DNA from 2 places in the Streptomyces sp. 2-1 genome. Region 1 is predicted to be linked to the other one. Evidence: predicted binding sites of a transcription regulator. Region 1 holds the regulator's gene; the other holds the start of a gene.
What was found. Region 1 encodes HspR, which represses chaperone genes until heat shock. Its sites were predicted from a motif close to TTGAGNNNNNNNNNCTCAA; they were not measured.
Positions count from the first base shown of each region.

Region 2: a site for HspR is predicted at 5,897-5,915, ahead of lon (endopeptidase La). Genes of this name have one in related genera too.

Region 1 is NZ_CP183383.1:5,307,942-5,316,977, reverse strand. It holds gene ACN20J_RS23415 (heterodisulfide reductase-related iron-sulfur binding cluster) at 1-549, opposite strand, end outside; gene dnaK (molecular chaperone DnaK) at 919-2,784, shown strand; gene grpE (nucleotide exchange factor GrpE) at 2,781-3,449, shown strand; gene dnaJ (molecular chaperone DnaJ) at 3,537-4,733, shown strand; gene ACN20J_RS23395 (heat shock protein transcriptional repressor HspR) at 4,741-5,208, shown strand; gene ACN20J_RS23390 (hypothetical protein) at 5,347-6,444, opposite strand; gene ACN20J_RS23385 (hypothetical protein) at 6,568-7,083, shown strand; gene ACN20J_RS23380 (class I SAM-dependent methyltransferase) at 7,120-7,860, opposite strand; gene ACN20J_RS23375 (DUF397 domain-containing protein) at 7,860-8,051, opposite strand; gene ACN20J_RS23370 (DUF5753 domain-containing protein) at 8,062-8,748, opposite strand; partial or broken gene ACN20J_RS23365 (helix-turn-helix domain-containing protein) at 8,758-8,916, opposite strand.
Region 2 is NZ_CP183383.1:7,391,194-7,400,229, forward strand. It holds gene ACN20J_RS32630 (multifunctional oxoglutarate decarboxylase/oxoglutarate dehydrogenase thiamine pyrophosphate-binding subunit/dihydrolipoyllysine-residue succinyltransferase subunit) at 1-467, opposite strand, end outside; gene ACN20J_RS32635 (HAMP domain-containing sensor histidine kinase) at 764-1,828, opposite strand; gene ACN20J_RS32640 (response regulator transcription factor) at 2,215-2,952, opposite strand; gene ACN20J_RS32645 (spermidine synthase) at 3,065-3,778, opposite strand; gene ACN20J_RS32650 (rhomboid-like protein) at 3,957-4,880, shown strand; gene ACN20J_RS32655 (hypothetical protein) at 4,838-5,749, opposite strand; gene lon (endopeptidase La) at 5,938-8,355, shown strand; gene ACN20J_RS32665 (lysozyme) at 8,466-9,036, opposite strand, start outside.

The sequences.
Region 1 (9,036 bases):
GTGCTCGACGTGGTGGATCGCGCCCTCAAGCCCGCGCAGCGTGTAGATGGCGAGGCCGATGGTGAGGATGACGTACTCGACGAAGTACGCCTGCCAGGCCTTGGAGCCCGCGAAACGGGACTTGCGGCCGGCCCGGGAGGGCAGGTTCAGCAGCCGGATCGCGATGAGCACGACGATGCCGATGATCGTCATCACGCCGATGAACTCGGTGTACATCTCGAACGGCAGGAAGCCGCCGATGACGGGCAGCGTCCAGTCCGCCTCGAAGAGCTGGCCGTAGGCCTGCGCGAGGGTCGGCGGCAGCGTCAGGAAGCCGATCGCGACGAACCAGTGGGCGAAGCCGACGATGCCCCAGCGGTTCATCCGGGTGTGACCCAGGAATTCCTTCACCAGGGTGATCGTGCGAGCCTTGGGATTGTCGGTGCGGCTGCCCGCCGGCACCGGCTGGCCCAGCTTCACGAACCGGTAGATCTGCGCGACGGCTCGGGCGATGAGCGCAACGCCGACCACGGTCAGGACCAGCGACACGATGATCGCGGCGAGTTGCATTTCGGGACTCCTCGGGCCTGCGAGGTTCTCTTCGGGGTGGGTCTCCCGGTTCCCCGAAGATTGATTACTAAGCGGTAACTTATGCAGTCCTCTGAGACTACCCACTCCTGTGTCCGCACTGTAGTCAGGGGTGCGGTGATCTGCGTCGCTGAGGCTTGCCTGAGTGAGTCGTGCCCCTTTAGGGGCGCGGGGAACTGCGCGGCCGGCACCAGCAGGCCCGCACCTACCATCCGACCCGCAGGTCAGGGCCTAATTGCGCGTAAGGGCAAGATAAGAGTTGAGCCCCCACGACTCACCTCTGTTGACCGAGCGGCGAGCGTCATGCACACTTGAGCCTGTTCCACTCAAGTCATTGCTGGAGGAATTGAAATGGCACGTGCGGTCGGCATCGACCTGGGCACGACTAACTCCGTCGTCAGCGTTCTGGAGGGCGGTGAGCCCACCGTCATCACCAACGCCGAGGGCGCCAGGACCACGCCGTCCGTCGTCGCCTTCGCCAAGAACGGTGAGGTGCTCGTCGGAGAGGTCGCCAAGCGCCAGGCGGTCACGAACGTGGACCGGACCATCCGCTCGGTGAAGCGTCACATGGGCACGGACTGGTCCATCGAGCTCGACGGTAAGAACTTCAACCCGCAGCAGATGAGCGCCTTCATCCTGCAGAAGCTGAAGCGCGACGCCGAGGCGTACCTGGGCGAGAAGGTCGCGGACGCGGTCATCACCGTCCCGGCGTACTTCAACGACTCCGAGCGTCAGGCGACGAAGGAGGCCGGCGAGATCGCGGGCCTGAACGTCCTGCGCATCGTGAACGAGCCCACCGCGGCGGCTCTCGCGTACGGCCTCGACAAGGACGACCAGACGATCCTCGTCTTCGACCTCGGTGGCGGCACCTTCGACGTGTCCCTCCTTGAGATCGGTGACGGCGTCGTCGAGGTGAAGGCCACGAACGGCGACAACCACCTCGGTGGTGACGACTGGGACCAGCGCGTCATGGACTACCTGGTCAAGCAGTTCTCCGCGGGCCACGGCGTGGACCTGGGCAAGGACAAGATGGCCCTCCAGCGCCTCCGCGAGGCCGCCGAGAAGGCCAAGATCGAGCTGTCCTCGTCCACCGAGACCTCGATCAACCTGCCCTACATCACCGCGTCCGCCGAAGGCCCGCTGCACCTGGACGAGAAGCTCACGCGCGCCCAGTTCCAGCAGCTGACGGCCGACCTGCTGGAGCGCTGCAAGACGCCGTTCCACAACGTCATCAAGGACGCCGGCATCCAGCTCAGCGAGATCGACCACGTCGTTCTCGTCGGTGGCTCCACCCGTATGCCCGCCGTGGCCGAGCTCGTCAAGGAGCTGACCGGCGGCCAGGACGCCAACAAGGGTGTGAACCCGGACGAGGTCGTCGCCATCGGCGCCGCCCTCCAGGCCGGTGTCCTCAAGGGCGAGGTCAAGGACGTCCTGCTCCTCGACGTGACCCCGCTGTCCCTCGGTATCGAGACCAAGGGAGGGATCATGACCAAGCTCATCGAGCGCAACACCACGATCCCGACCAAGCGGTCCGAGATCTTCACGACGGCCGAGGACAACCAGCCGTCCGTGCAGATCCAGGTCTACCAGGGCGAGCGCGAGATCGCGGCGTACAACAAGAAGCTCGGGATGTTCGAGCTGACCGGTCTGCCGCCGGCCCCGCGCGGGGTCCCGCAGATCGAGGTCGCCTTCGACATCGACGCCAACGGCATCATGCACGTGACCGCGAAGGACCTGGGCACGGGCAAGGAGCAGAAGATGACCGTCACCGGCGGCTCCTCGCTGCCGAAGGACGAGGTCGACCGGATGCGCCAGGAGGCCGAGCAGTACGCGGACGAGGACCACCGTCGCCGCGAGGCCGCCGAGTCCCGCAACCAGGGCGAGCAGCTCGTCTACCAGACGGAGAAGTTCCTCAAGGACAACGAGGACAAGGTCCCCGGTGACGTCAAGACCGAGGTCGAGACGAGCATCGAGGAGCTGAAGACCGCGCTCAAGGGCGAGGACACCACCGAGATCCGTACGGCCACCGAGAAGGTCGCCGCCGTCTCCCAGAAGCTCGGCCAGGCGATGTACGCGGACGCCCAGGCCTCGCAGGGTGCCGCCGGTGCCGAGGCCCCGGGTGCCGACGAGGGTGCGGGCGCCAAGGCCGCCGACGACGACGTCGTGGACGCCGAGATCGTCGACGAGGACCGTGACCGCAAGGACGGTGCCGCGTGACAGAGGAGACCCCGGGCTTCGACGAGCAGCCCGACGTCCCCTCCGGCGCCACCTCTGAAGACGCCGAGCCGAAGGCTGCCCCCTCCGTGGAGGAGGGGGCAGCCCAGGCCGGGGACGCGGCAGCAGCAGCACAGATCGCGGGCCTCACCGCTCAGCTGGACCAGGTACGCACGGCGCTCGGCGAGCGCACGGCGGACGTCCAGCGGCTCCAGGCCGAGTACCAGAACTACCGCCGCCGGGTCGAGCGCGACCGGATCGCGGTCAAGGAGATCGCCATCGCGAACCTCCTGACCGAGCTCCTGCCCGTGCTCGACGACATCGGCCGCGCGCGGGACCACAGCGAACTGGTCGGCGGCTTCAAGTCGGTGGCCGAGTCGCTGGAGACCGTCGCGGCGAAGATGGGTCTGCAGCAGTTCGGCAAGGAGGGCGAGCCCTTCGACCCGACGATCCACGAGGCCCTGATGCACAGTTACGCACCGGACGTCACCGAGACGACGTGCGTGGCGATTCTGCAGCCGGGGTATCGCTTCGGCGAGCGCACCATCCGCCCCGCGCGGGTGGCCGTCGCCGAGCCCCAGCCGGGCGCGCAGACGGTCAAGGGCGACGAGGCGGACGGGACGCAGGCGGCCGACGACAAGGAGAGCGGTGGCCCGGACGAGGGCTGACGTGGAACAGGGCGTACGCGCGCCCGTATGCACCATGAACACCAAGCGCGTACGTGACAGTGACGTGCGGAAGGAGGGGCGTCGAGGATGAGCACCAAGGACTTCATCGAGAAGGACTACTACAAGGTCCTCGGCGTCCCCAAGGACGCCACCGAGGCCGAGATCAAGAAGGCGTACCGGAAGCTCGCCCGCGAGTACCACCCGGACGCCAACAAGGGGAACGCGAAGGCCGAGGACCGCTTCAAGGAGATCTCCGAGGCGAACGACATCCTCGGGGACCCCAAGAAGCGCAAGGAGTACGACGAGGCGCGCGCCCTCTTCGGCAACGGCGGGTTCCGGCCCGGTCCGGGCGCCGGGGGCGGCAACTTCAACTTCGACCTGGGCGACCTCTTCGGCGGCGGCCCGGGTCAGGGCGGAGCGGGCGGCCAGGGCGGCGCCGGCGGCTTCGGCGGCGGTATCGGTGACGTGTTCGGCGGGCTGTTCAACCGCGGCGGCGCCACCACCGGCACGCGTACGCAGCCGCGGCGCGGCCAGGACATCGACACCGAGGTCACGCTCAGCTTCACCGAGGCCGTGGACGGGGCGACCGTGCCCCTCCGCATGACCTCGCAGTCCCCCTGCAAGGCCTGTTCGGGCACCGGCGACAAGAACGGCACACCGCGCGTGTGCCCGACCTGCGTCGGCACCGGCCAGGTGGCGCGCGGCTCGGGCGGCGGCTTCTCGCTGACCGACCCGTGCCCCGACTGCAAGGGCCGCGGCCTGATCGCGGAGCACGCGTGCCTGGTCTGCAACGGCTCGGGGCGCGCCAAGTCGTCCCGCACCATGCAGGTCCGTATCCCGGCCGGGGTCTCGGACAGCCAGCGCATCCGGCTCCGCGGCAAGGGCGCCCCGGGCGAGCGCGGCGGACCCGCGGGCGACCTCTACGTCACCGTGCACGTCGACGCGCACCCGGTCTTCGGCCGCAAGGGCGACAACCTCACCGTCACCGTCCCCGTCACCTTCACGGAGGCGGCGCTCGGCGGCGAGGTCCGCGTGCCCACGCTCGGGGGGCCTCCGGTCACCCTGAAGCTGCCCCCGGGCACACCCAACGGCCGTACGATGCGCGCCCGTGGCAAGGGCGCGGTCCGCAAGGACGGCACCCGCGGGGACCTCTTGGTCACCGTCGAGGTGAGTGTCCCCACGGACGTGACGGGGAAGGCTCGTGACGCGCTCGAGGCGTATCGCGAGGCCACCGCGGACGAGGACCCGCGGGCGGAGCTGTTCCAGGCCGCGAAGGGAGCATGAGGACACCATGGACGCAACCGGACGCCGTCGACAGAGTTCTTATTCCGCATATGAGCTGACGGAAGAAACACCGGTGTACGTCATCTCGGTGGCCGCCCAGCTCTCCGGCCTGCACCCGCAGACCCTCCGCCAGTACGACCGCCTCGGCCTGGTCTCCCCGGACCGCACGGCCGGGCGCGGCCGTCGCTACTCGGCCCGTGACATCGAACTGCTGCGCACCGTCCAGCAGTTGTCGCAGGACGAGGGCATCAACCTCGCCGGCATCAAGCGCATCATCGAGCTGGAGAACCAGGTCGCCGCGCTCCAGTCCCGCGTCGCGGAGATGGAAGCGGCCCTGGACGGCGCGGCGGCGGCCATGCAACAGCGCGAGGCCGCCGTCCACGCCTCGTACCGCCGCGACCTGGTCCCGTACCAGGAGGTCCAGCAGACGAGCGCACTGGTGGTGTGGCGCCCGAAGCGACAGCAGTCGGACTGACACCGACTGACCGACGCGCGCAGGTCAGCACATGTGAAGGGGCCCGGAGGTTCGACCGAACCTCCGGGCCCCTTCACGTGGTCGGACGGTCTCAGCTCACTCGGCCGGTGTGGTGGGCGTCCGGACGCCCGCGCCGACCTACGCGATGGACGGATCCGTATCGTCCTGTTCTGTCCAGGAGACATCGCCCAGGATCGCGCGCGTCGCGCCGAGGCCGACCCCGCGCACGGCGCCTGCCATGGCCGAGGCCGTCGCGAGCAGGCACAGGAGCCAGGCCAGCGGCGCGGGCACGTCCTCGCCGACGAGCAGCACGGGCAGGACGAGCAGGGCGGCCAGGCAGGCGCCGCCGAGCATCGGCAGATGGACCGGGGCGCGGAACTTGGCGGTCGACGGCACCCGGCGTGCCGCGCGGTCGGCCGCGGTCGGGTGAAGGTCCCGGGTGAGGTACGTGCGGACGTCCTCCGGTGCGACGAGGCCCGGAACGGCCTCGCCGCTGTCCGCGACGAACGCTGCCGGCAGCTCCTCGTCGATCAGCTTCCAGCGCTTGGGCAGGCACAGCCACCCGTCCTGCCCGCCGAGCCGTACGGCCGCCCGTGCCAAGTCCTCGCGCGGCGCGGACAGCCGGATCTCGTGGGTGCCGTCCCTCAGCACGATCCAGTGCCAGTACGAGACGTCCACCGTGCCGGGTTTGTCGCCGCGTTCACTGAAGCGCAGCCTCACCGGTTCCCCGGCCCTTACCCGGACCGCGTACACCTCGCCGTGTGCCGCGTCCTCGGCCAGCACACGCAGCTTCCGCAGGGTGGGGGCCTGGCTCGTCCGCCGGCGGGCCATGGCCGCCGCGTTCACCGTCACGACGACGAGGAAGAGCGCCAGGAGCCCGCTGAACAGGCCTCCGTCACCGGGACCCAGGGAGAGCTGGAGCATCGAGAACGGAGTCAGGAGGAACAGGAGAAACCCGGCGACCGTGCCCAAGTCCCGCTTGGGGAGGGGGAGTCGACCAGGGGGCGCCGCTTCCGGCTCCCGTCCTGACGCCGACTCGACCACGGGCGCCGTACGCCATGCGAGCGCCCACCCCGCCGCGGCGACGACCGCGAGCCCGAGCGTCACGAGGAGGTCCGTACGCGGCACCGGCGCGTCGTCCCGCACCAGGACGAGCAACAGGGCCACGGCGGCGCATGCCCAGGTGGCGCCGCCGAGTGCTCGGGTGGCGAGAGTGGAACGTCTGAGTGGGTTCATGCGTTCCTCGATGTTGTTCGTCGGTGGCAGGAGGAAACCGTCGACGAACGAGACCTGCGGACACGGGGGTTGGTTGTATGGGTCTGCTGAACGTTGGATTCACGGGGGGAATGGAGCTTGCCCATGGCCATGGTGGGGCTGTTCTGGATCGCCGAGGGCGATGTGTATGTGGGGGCGAAGCCGTCCGGGCGCGCCCCGGGGGTGCGGCTGACGCCGGAGGGGGTCGTGTCGCTCGGTGACGGCAGCTCGGACCTGTGGCCGTGGGACGAGGTGCGTGGGCTGACCGTCGAGGATGTCCCGCTGAAAAACCTCAAGCGTCGGATCAGCGTGATGGTGGACATGGTGCTGACCGTGACGAGCTTCGGCGAGACCGATGCGCCGCCGATGATGAGCGTCCTCGTCGAAACGGCCGACGGGACCACCGACTTGACCGTGTACGCGGCGGCGTCCAGCTACTCCCAGGAGGAGTACGACCTCTCGCTGTCCCTCCTGTCCCACCTGACGGCGGGCGAGGCCACCCTGCGCGCGACGCTGGCCGCCATGGCGCAGTGGGGCCGGGCGCAGGAGGACGGGTCGCCGCGAGCGGCGGAGCGGGAGGGGTTGCTGCGGGAGTGGGTCGGGGTCGGCAGCCTCTCGTGAGCGGCCGGCCGGCCGGGCGTCAGGGGCGGCGGGGCATCAGGCGTGACCGGCTCCCGGCCGTAGCGCGACGAAGACGAACTCCCGGCCCGGGCGGTCGGGGGCGTCGCGGACGTCCTCCACGACGTACCCCTGCGCGGCCAGGTCCGCCTCGATCTCGTCCCGCTCACGGAAACGCAGGGTCGATTCCGAGGTGAGTACCTCCCCGTCCGCGGCGAACACAAAGGTGTGGCGGAACGTCACCAGTGGCCCGTCGACCTCGACCAGGTCGTCCCAGCCCTCGATCGCGCCGACACCCGGGAGCTCCGTAACCCCGTACGAGGCCTCGCGGTTCCACTCCTCCCAGGCGCGCCGGGCCGGATCCCGCGTCTCGAAGACGAACCGCCCGCCGGGGCGCAGGGCTTCGTAGGCGCCCCGCAGGGTCTTCCGCCACATCTCCGGATCGGCCAGCTCCTGGGCGGCGTTCGCGGTCATGGTCACGAGGTCGGCCTGGAGTGGCGGGAGGGTGGTGCCGTCCCCGTGGATCCAGCGCACCCTTTCGCTGCCGGGCTTGCCCCGGGCCACGTCGAGAGACGCCTGCGCCGGATCGACACCGACGACCTCGATCCCACGATCGGCGAGCAGCAACGCGAACACACCTGTCCCACAGCCGATGTCCAGCACGCGCCGCGCCCCGAACTCCTCAGCGATGCGGACGTACGCGTCGAGGTCGCTCCGATCGGGATCGAGCGGGTCGTAGAGCGCGGCGAGCCGCGGATGCCTGAAGGCTTCGCCCGCCATCAGGAGTTGTGAGTACGGGTACGGATGTGGTGCAGAAGTCCCGCGAGGCCCTGCGGGGCGGTGGCGAGGATGACGTCGGGGGTGTCGCTCTCGCGGAGGCGGAGGGTTCCGTCGGGGGCGGTGGCTATGTGGAGACACTCACCCTGCGGGCCGCCGCTGAACGTCGACTTCTGCCAGTTGAGTTCAGGCATCCGCGTCTCCCTAGAGGGTGTAGAGGACGTGCTGGATGAGGGCCAGAGAGTCCTTCACGGAGTGTGCTTCCGGGGCCAACGATACGTCGATCGGAGGCAAGGCGTAATCGGCGAGCCGCTCGAAAAGCTGCCTGTACTGGAGCAGGGCCTCCTGGCCACCCAAGTACCGGATTCCCGTGGGCTGTTCGAGTACCACCGTGCCCAGTTGCGGCACGGAAGGGATCAGATGGACGAAGTTCCCGCTGATGGCGGCATGCGCCTGGGAGCTGAACGGATAGATCCGGATGTTCACGTGGGGAAGCCGGGCCAGTTCGATGAGATGGAGCAGCTGCCCGCGTAGCACGTCCGTCCCGCCGAACTTCATGTGCAGCGCCGACTCGTGGATCACGGCGTGCACGGACGGAGGGCTGTCACGGGTCAGGATTCGCTGCCGCTCCATACGGAACTTCAGTGCGTCCCCGATGTCCTCGTTCTCGAAACCCAGTTGCGGCGTGGCGAAGATGGCCTGTGCGTAGTCGGCCGTCTGGAAGAGGCCCGGGATGAAGAGTGACTGGTGCAACCGCACTTCAGCCGCGCCGGCTTCCAGCTCTGCCATGTTCAAGGGCCCTTGTTCCATGGGCTTCTTGTAGGGCGTCCACCACCCTTTGCCCGTTGCCTCGGACATGACCACCAGAGCCTCGATGTAGGTCTTATCCATGCATCCATAGAGGCGGCATAGCTCGTGGAGGCGTTCCGTCAGGATGGTCGTCTTCGCCGTCTCGATCTGGCTCAGCTGGGCCCTGCCCATACCGATACGCGCGGCAGCCTCCCCGGCGCTGAACCCTGCGTAAACCAATAGCCCTACTGTGAGTGTGGTTCCAGTCACTGAGCGGAATCGCTCAACTCCCCCTGCCCACAAGCCGACAGAGCACCCGCCCCTCCATCCAGGAGCGCTCGGGCAAAGCCATCGCCGGGCGCGGGCCGTGTCACCCCCCACCCCCCGACT
Region 2 (9,036 bases), 2.1 Mb from region 1:
GGGCCGCGCAGCGTCACGTACTCCGGACCCTCTGGGGACTCCGACGCGGGCTCCGCCTTCGCTGCGGCCGGCTTGGCCGCGGCGGGCTTCGCCGGAGCCGCGGCAGGAGCAGCGGCGGCGGGCTTCGCCGGCGCGGCGGCTGCCGGCTTCGGCGCCGCGGGTGCGGCCGGGGCCGGAGCGGCCTGGGCCGGAGCCGCGGGCGCCGCAGGGGCGGCCGGAGCGACCGTGGTGGTCCCCGCGGCCCCCGCGGCCGCGGTACCCGACGGGGCCGAGGCGGCGACGCCGCCCGGCTTGTAGTCGGCGAAGAAGTCCCACCAGGCTCGGTCTACCGAATTCGGGTCCTGGAGGTACTGCTGATAGATCTCGTCGACGAGCCACTCATTGGGACCGAACGCAGCAGCGGGGTTCTTCTTCCCGGCTTGGTCCTCTGTCGAGGTGCTCGAGTTACTGGGGGACTGTGGCGACACGGCGGCAACCGCCCTCTTCCGCTTCACAAGGTGATGGACAGCGGGAATAAAGGCTACGCCTCCCGGACCGCGTAGGTCAGGCCGGGCCTGGTCATCGTCGCGTAAGTCACATCGAAAAGCGTGTTTCGGTGGTGGAAATGGCGGGAAACAAGCGAGGTTCCGATGCGGAACCGACACGTCGGGTCAGGACTGCGACCTCGAAAGGCCGAGCCTCCGTACGAGGACCGCGCGATGACACGTGTCCTGCTGCCCGATCACACGATTCACTCATGGATCTTGGGCTCTAGATTTGAACCCTACGTCAATCTGTCAAGCGAAGGCACGCCCGGAAGAGTGACCTGGATCCGGCAGCCACGCGGGGATTCGGCCACACCGATCCGGCCGCCGTGCAGATCCACCGCCCAGCGGGCGATCGCGAGCCCCAGGCCCGTACCGCCGTCGCTGCCGGGACCGTGCGGGGCGACCACACCGCCGCGGTTGAACCTCTCGAAGACCCGGTGCCACTCCGAACGCGGGATGCCGGGACCCTCGTCCAGGACCTCCAGGTCCAGCGACTCGTGTCCCTCGCCGCGCCGGGCCTTCACGGTGACGCGGCCGTGCGGCGGGCTGTGCTTGACCGCGTTGTCGATGAGGTTGGCGACGACCTGGTGTATCCGCTCCGGGTCCGCGTGCGCGGTCAGCTCGGGCGGCGAGACGTCCAGGTGCAGATGGACGTCCGTGCGCGTGTGACTGCCGGAGCCGGAAGCGATGCCCGCGCGCGCCGAGGCGACCATGTTGGCCTCCTTCAGTACGCCGGACAGGTACGGCCACACCTCGAAGCGCCGCTTGCGCAGCGGTACGACGCCGTTGTCCAGGCGGGAGAGGTCGAGAAGCGTCTCCACGAGCCGCCCCAGCCGCTCCGTCTGCTTGAGGGCCGTACGCATCGTCTCGGGGTCGGCGGCGGAGACTCCGTCCACCACGTTCTCCAGGACCGCGCGCAGTCCGGCGATGGGCGTGCGCAGCTCGTGGGAGACGTTCGCCACGAGTTCCTTGCGCTGGCGCTCCTGGGCCTCCAGGTCGTCGGCCATGCGGTTGATCGTCTGGGCCAGGTCGCCCAGCTCGTCGCGGCGGTCGGCGCCCCTGACGCGGCGGGTGTAGTCGCCGTGCGAGATGCCCCGCGCCACGGTGTTCATCTCGTCCAGCGGCGATGTCAGCGAGTGCGCCACGAACTGGGTGATCAGCAGCGTCGCGATCACCGAGAAGACCGTGATGAAGCGCAGCTCCGTCTCGGTGCGCACCGCGATCATCAGCAGACCGGTGGTGATGAAGACAGAGACGACGACCAGGGCGCCGAGCTTCGTCTTGATCGAGAAGGGACGCATCTCGCCCCAGGTGTCCGTCGCCGATCCCAGCGCGGAAGCGGTACCGGCGGCCGGCGTCGCCGCGGAGGCGGGGGCCGTCCCGGAAGCCGCACTTGAATCGGGCACCGGACTCAGCCCGGACACCGAGCCCGAGCCGGTGCCGGCGTCGACACCGGTGCCGCCACCGGAGTGGGGCGGTGAATCCGAGCCGGGGCCGACGAACGCGCCCGTACCCGAGCCGGTGTGCGACCCCGCGTCCGAGCCCGAATGCGGCCCCGCAGCCGAGCGCCTGCCCGAGCCCGGGCGTCTGCCGAACGGCGAACGGGATCCCGCACCCGCCAGCACACTCCTGCGCCACGCACCGATACTGCTCATCACTTCCGCCCCCTCAACCAGGGTGCCCGACTCTAGGGCGTCGGGGTCTCCAGCGCGTAGCCCACGCCATGAACCGTACGGATGCGCTCGGCGCCGATCTTCCGGCGCAGCGCCTTGATGTGGCTGTCCACGGTGCGGGTGCCGGACGCGTCGGCCCAGTCCCACACCTCGGCCAGCAGCTGCTCGCGCGAGAGCACCGCACGTGGCGTGTTCGCCAGACAGACCAGCAGGTCGAACTCCGTGGGCGTGAGATGCACGTCCTCGGAGCGCACCCGGACCCGGCGCTGCGCGTGGTCGATCTCCAGCTCGCCGAGCCGCAGGATGCCCGAGCGCGGCGTCGACGCGGCCAGCGCGGCGCGCTCCACGCGTCGTAGCAGTACGTGCACGCGCGCGGCCAGCTCGCGCATCGAGAACGGCTTCGTCATGTAGTCGTCGGCGCCCACGCCGAGCCCGACCAGCATGTCCGTCTCGTCGTCGCGCGCGGTGAGCATCAGCACCGGCACCGGACGCGCCGCCTGTACTCGGCGGCAGACCTCCAGGCCGTCGAAGCCGGGCAGCATGATGTCGAGGATCAGCAGGTCGGGCTGCCATGCCTCGGCCGTGTCGACGGCGGCCGGCCCGTCACCCGCCGTTTGCACGAGGAATCCCTCGGCACGCAGGCGAGCGGCGATGGCGTCCACGATCGTCGGATCGTCCTCGATCACCAGCACGCGGCGCTGAGCGCCCGGCGTGGCCGCCGTGCCGTTCTGGGAGGTGTGTGTCTGCTCCATCGCCCGCCCCTGAGTGTGCTTTCCGGAACCAGTGGGGTGATTCCATGACTGCGCTTGACGCTTGAATGATCGGCGTCAGGTCAGCAGGGTACGGGCAGTGACCGCCGCTCGGCTATCCAGGCCCGACCGCGAGATGCACGACGTCCGGAACGCCCCGGGCAACCGGGATCTCTTCGGTACGCACCTGTCGGAACCCGGCATTCCCCAAGGTTCTTGCGAAATCAGGCGAGGGCTTGGCCGACCAGACGGCCAGTACCCCACCGGGCCTCAACACCCTTGCGCACGCGGCGAGTCCGGCCGCCGAGTAGAGGTTTTCGTTGCCCTCTGTGACGGTCCACTCGGGTCCGTTGTCGATGTCGAGGCACAGCGCGTCGTACGTGTCGGACGTCTCATTGACGTATGCGACGAGATCCGCCTCGATGATCTCCGTGCGCGGGTCCGCGAGCGCCGGCGCCGAAAGCCCGGTGAGCGGTCCGGAACGGTGCCAGTCGATGATGGCCCGCTCCCGTTCGACGACGGCGATCCGGCCCCAGCGCGGCTCGTCGGCCGCGTGTGCGAGCGAGAAGCCGACGCCCAGGCCGCCGATCAGGACGTCGGGCCCCGGCCGCCCGTCCAGCGCGCCGAGCGCGGCCTCGACCAGCCGTCTCTCCGAGCGTCCGTCGGAGGTGTCCATGAGGAAACAGCCGTTGGCGATGATCTGCAGCAGCCCGCCGTGGCGGCGGAGCACGACCTCGCCGTACGGCCCCTCGCGACGGTCGATGACTTCGGGAGCGCCGTAGGAAGCGTCATGGGAAGCGTCGTGAGCGGTGTCGTGCGAGGTGGTCATGCGGTCATCCTGGCAAGTTCCCCCAGGGCGAGCAGCTGATTTCCGCCGGGCCGCCGAGTTGCGCCGGGGCCGGGCCCGACCGTGAGAGATGGCTGTGAATCGGCCCTTCCGTGGTCCCCGTCACAGACAGCCCGGTCGTGCGAAGCTGAGTGTGGGGGTGACGGAAGGAGCCTCCACGGTGAAAAGGCCTGTGACGAGCGGCGCGGAGACGACGAACCCCGCCGCGTCCTCCGCCTCCGCTGAATCCTCCGGCCCCGCTGCCTCCACCGACTCCACCGCCGATCGGGACGCCGCTCCCGCCGCCGGGCTCGACGGCATCCCGCGACAGCGGCCCCTCGCCGTCTCCGCCGAGGGCGTGCACGTCGCCGTCGCCGAGAGCGTGCCCGCCGATGTGGGGACCTCGCCCGCCGCTGACGGGAGCGCCCGGCCCCTGCTCGCCGGGCTTCGCCGCGTCCGGCCCTGGCGGCTGTTCCCCACGCCCACCGGGACCCCCTTCACCTTCGGGTACGCGGTCGTCCTCGCGGTGACCTCTCTCGTCGCCGAGTACGCGGACCCCGGCCTGGTGGACCGGGTGCTCCAGGCGTCCAGCACCGATGTGGCCCATCTGGCGCAGTCGCCGGTGCGTGTGCTGGTCGCCAGTGCGCTGTGGATCGCGGGGGGCCTCACGTCGGCGTACGTGATCGCCTTTCTGCTGGTGCTCACCGCGCTGGAGCGGCGGATCGGTGGGTGGCGTACGGCAGGCGTCTTCCTGCTGGGACACAGCCTGGCGACGCTGGCCACCGAGATACCCGTCGGCCTCTCCGTCCTCGCCGGGCATCTGCCCGAGAGCTCGCTCCACCGCTACGACTACGGCATCAGCTTCGGCGTCGCCACGAGCGTCGGCGCGCTGGCCGGGCTGCTGAGGCCCTGGCTGCGCTGGACCGTGCTCGCGGTGTTCGGCTGGATGGTCGTCGGTGACCTGATCGCGTTCACGGATCCGATGACGAACTGGGGACACACGATGGCGCTGGCCATAGGGGTGGCCACCTGGCCGCTGCTGCGCCGGGTCGGCCCGCCGGGTCAGCTCCAGGACGACGACCGGGACCACGGAGCCCCCTCGTAAGGCACGGGCCTGCCCGTGAACGCGTCCAGGAGGATGCGGTCGCCGACCGGCCGGTCCAGCTTCACCGTCACCTTCTTCGCACGCAGCTCCTTTGTGCAGAGACCGTCGGAGGGGTTGCGGATCCAGGCGGAGAACACCACGTTGTCCGCGCTCTCCAGCACGTCGACGCCGGGGCCGTCGTCGCAGGACCCGTGGTGGGCGCGCAGCACGACGGTCCGGCCGTCCCGCGACACCGTGTTCAGTCCGGCGAGCTCCCACAGGTCATCCGTCAGGTTCGGTAGGGGCTTGACCGGGGGCTTCGGGAGCTTCGAGGCGACGACCGCGACGCGCTTGAGCGGCGTGTCGTAGCCCTTGATCGTGAAGTGCCAGGCGGGGACCGTGGCCGACCCCTGGCTGGTCCGGATCGCCATCTCCCCGAGCCGCGCACCGGTCACGGTGAGCCGGGGCCCCGGACCGGCCGCACCGGAACCCCCGCCGATCTGCTCGTACGCCGCCCGCGCGGAGACGACCGGAACGGCCAGCGAGCCGCCACCGCGCCAGCGGACCTCCCCCTTCTTCGGCGGGGCGCCGGGAAGGGAACCGCGGATCTCGAGGTTCTGACTCTGGTACGCCTGCTTGTCGGCGTCGCTGTGGAAGGCACCCTCGGGCAGCTGGACCGGATCCCCCAGCGGGAAGTAGCCCTCACGCCACACCCGCGCCGCCGCCGAGCCCTCCCAGGCGTCGGAGACCTGACGTGCGCGTTCCGTGGCACGTGCCGGGTCGTGTGTACCGGCATCGCCGTACTTGTCCCCGCAGGAGGTGACTCCGACGGCCGCAGTGGCGAACAGGGTCAGGCCGACGAGCAATCGACGCAGGTGTGCGGTCCGCATGATGCCCCCGAGGCAGACGACTGGAACGGATGAGGAATCCGACGCTGCACCTGTGACGCACCGGCCGGGCGAGACGTTCACCGGGGTTCACCGCCCCGATCGCTCACAGCGAACAGCGCCTGGGGAACAATTGAAGGCTCACATGCATTGAGTCGGCATAGCTCAACTTGAATGCCGAAGGGGAGATCATGACTTTGACGTCCGAACCGCTCACTCTGCCCGTGCTGCCGCTCGACGACGAGGTCGTGCTGCCCGGCATGGTGGTGCCCCTGGACCTCAACGACGCCGACGTACGCGCCGCGGTGGAGGCCGCACAGGCCGCCGCGCGCTCCAGTGGAGGAAGCAAGCCGAGGGTGCTGCTTGTTCCGCGGATCGACGGGACGTACGCGAACACGGGCGTGCTCGGCACGGTCGAGCAGGTCGGACGCCTCGCCGACGGTGACCCCGGCGCCCTGATCCGCGGGCGCGGCCGGGTGCGCGTGGGCGCCGGTACGACCGGCCCCGGAGCCGCTCTGTGGGTGGAGGGCGTCCAGGTCGAGGAGACCGTGCCCGACCCGCTGCCCGGCGCCGTGACCGAGCTGGTCAAGGAGTACAAGGCGCTGGCCACCAACTGGCTGAAGAAGCGTGCCGCCTGGCAGGTCGTGGACCGCGTCCAGGCCATTGACGACGTGTCCGCGCTCGCCGACAACTCCGGCTACTCGCCGTTCCTCACGACCGCCCAGAAGGTCGAGCTGCTTGAGACCGCCGACCCGGTGGCCCGGCTGAAGCTCGCCACCGAGCAGTTGCGCGAGCACCTCGCCGAGCAGGATGTCGCCGAGTCCATCGCCAAGGACGTACAGGAAGGCGTGGACAAGCAGCAGCGGGAGTTCCTGCTGCGGCGCCAGCTGGAGGCCGTCCGCAAGGAGCTGCGCGAGCTGAACGGCGAGGCGGAGGGCGAGGAGTCCGACGACTACCGGACCCGCGTCGAGGCCGCCGACCTCCCCGAGAAGGTCCGCGAGGCCGCGCTCAAGGAGGTCGAGAAGCTGGAGCGCTCCAGCGACCAGTCCCCCGAGGGCTCCTGGATCCGCACCTGGCTCGACACCGTCCTGGAGCTCCCCTGGAACGAGCGCACCGAGGACGAGTACGACATCCAGGGCGCCAAGGCGATCCTGGACGCCGAGCACGCCGGTCTGGAGGACGTGAAGGAGCGGATCACCGAGTACCTGGCCGTGCGCAAGCGGCGCAACGACCGGGGCCTGGGTGTCGTCGGCGGGCGGCGCGGCGGTGCCGTGCTCGCGCTCGTCGGACCTCCCGGCGTCGGCAAGACCAGCCTCGGCGAGTCCGTCGCGCACGCCATGGGCCGCAAGTTCGTCCGGGTCGCCCTCGGCGGCGTACGGGACGAGGCGGAGATCCGCGGACACCGGCGTACGTACGTCGGCGCGCTGCCCGGCCGGGTCGTGCGGGCCATCAAGGAGGCCGGGTCCATGAACCCGGTGGTCCTGCTGGACGAGATCGACAAGGTGGGCTCCGACTTCCGCGGCGACCCGGCCGCGGCCCTGCTCGAAGTCCTCGACCCGGCACAGAACCACACCTTCCGCGACCACTACCTGGAGGTCGAACTCGACCTGAGCGACGTGGTGTTCCTCGCCACGGCCAACGTGCTCGAAGCCATCCCGGAGGCACTGCTCGACCGTATGGAGCTCGTGCGGCTCGACGGCTACACCGAGGACGAGAAGGTCGTCATCGCCAGGGACCACCTGCTGCCGCGTCAGCTGGAGCGGGCCGGGCTGGAGAAGGCCGAAGTCACCCTGGACGAGAGCGCGTTGCGCAAGCTGGCCGGCGAGTACACGCGGGAGGCGGGCGTCCGCAACCTGGAGCGGTCCGTCGCACGGCTGCTCCGCAAGGTCGCGGCGCAGCACGAACTCGGCGAGCGGGAACTGCCGTTCACGGTCGGCGCCGACGATCTGCGCGCGCTGATCGGACGGCCGCACCACGTGCCCGAGTCCGCCACGGACCCGGCCGACCGCCGCACGGCGGTGCCCGGCGTGGCGACAGGCCTCGCGGTCACGGGCGCGGGCGGTGACGTCCTCTTCGTGGAGGCGTCGCTGGCCGACCCGGAGACGGGTGCGTCGGGTCTGACCCTCACCGGACAGCTCGGTGACGTCATGAAGGAGTCGGCGCAGATCGCGCTCTCCTTCCTGAGGAGTCACGGAGCCGAACTCGAACTGCCCGTGGGTGACCTGAAGGACCGGGGTGCGCACATCCACTTCCCGGCCGGCGCGGTCCCCAAGGACGGCCCGAGCGCCGGTGTCACCATGACGACGGCCCTCGCCTCGCTCCTGTCGGGCCGGCTGGTCCGTACGGACGTGGCCATGACGGGTGAGGTCTCGCTCACCGGCCGGGTGCTCCCGATCGGCGGAGTGAAGCAGAAGCTGCTCGCCGCGCACCGGGCCGGGGTCACGACCGTGATCATCCCGAAGCGCAACGAGGCCGACCTGGACGACGTCCCGGCCGAGGTCCTGGAGAAGCTCGACGTCCACGCCGTCACGGACGTCCGCCAGGTCCTCGAACTGGCCCTCGCCCCGGCGACGAACGGCGCGGCGACGGAGGTTCCGGTGGCGGCGTGACGGACGTCCACCGGTAACGCAAGGCCCGGGTCCCTCTTTCTGAGGGGCTCGGGCCTTCCGCGTACGTACGTCTTCCGAGTACGGATGCGCGGGGCATTGCCGTGCGCGGGTCAGCCGTTGGCCAGGGCCACCACCCTGTCCAGAGCTCCGTTGAACTTGTTGTGGTCGCCGACCGTCGGGCCGGACGAGGTGTACTGCCACATCGTGTAGTAGCTCCAGCCAGCCGGGAGTGTGCCCACCGCCGAGGCGTAGCGCGCGATCCAGAGCGGGTTGGCGGTGGCGAAGCCGGCGTAGTTGCCGGTGCACTCGGTCCACCAGCTGGTGGCCGTGTAGATGACGGCGTCGCGGCCGGTGCGGGCCTTGTACTGGTTCAGGAAGTCGCGGATCCAGGTGACCATCGCGCTCTGCGTCTTGCCGAAGCAGGCCGCGCCGTACGGGTTCCACTCGATGTCGAGGGCGCCCGGCAGGGTCCTGCCGTCCTTGGACCAGCCGCCGCCGTGGTCGACGAAGTAGTTGGCCTGGGCGGCTCCGCCCGTCGTGTCGGGGGTCGCGAAGTGGTACGCGCCACGGATCATGCCGACGTTGTACGAGCCGTTGTACTGCTGGGTGAAGTAGGGGTTCGTGTAGTACGTCCCCTCGGTGGCCTTGACGTAGGCCCACTTGACCCCGCTGGTCCACAGG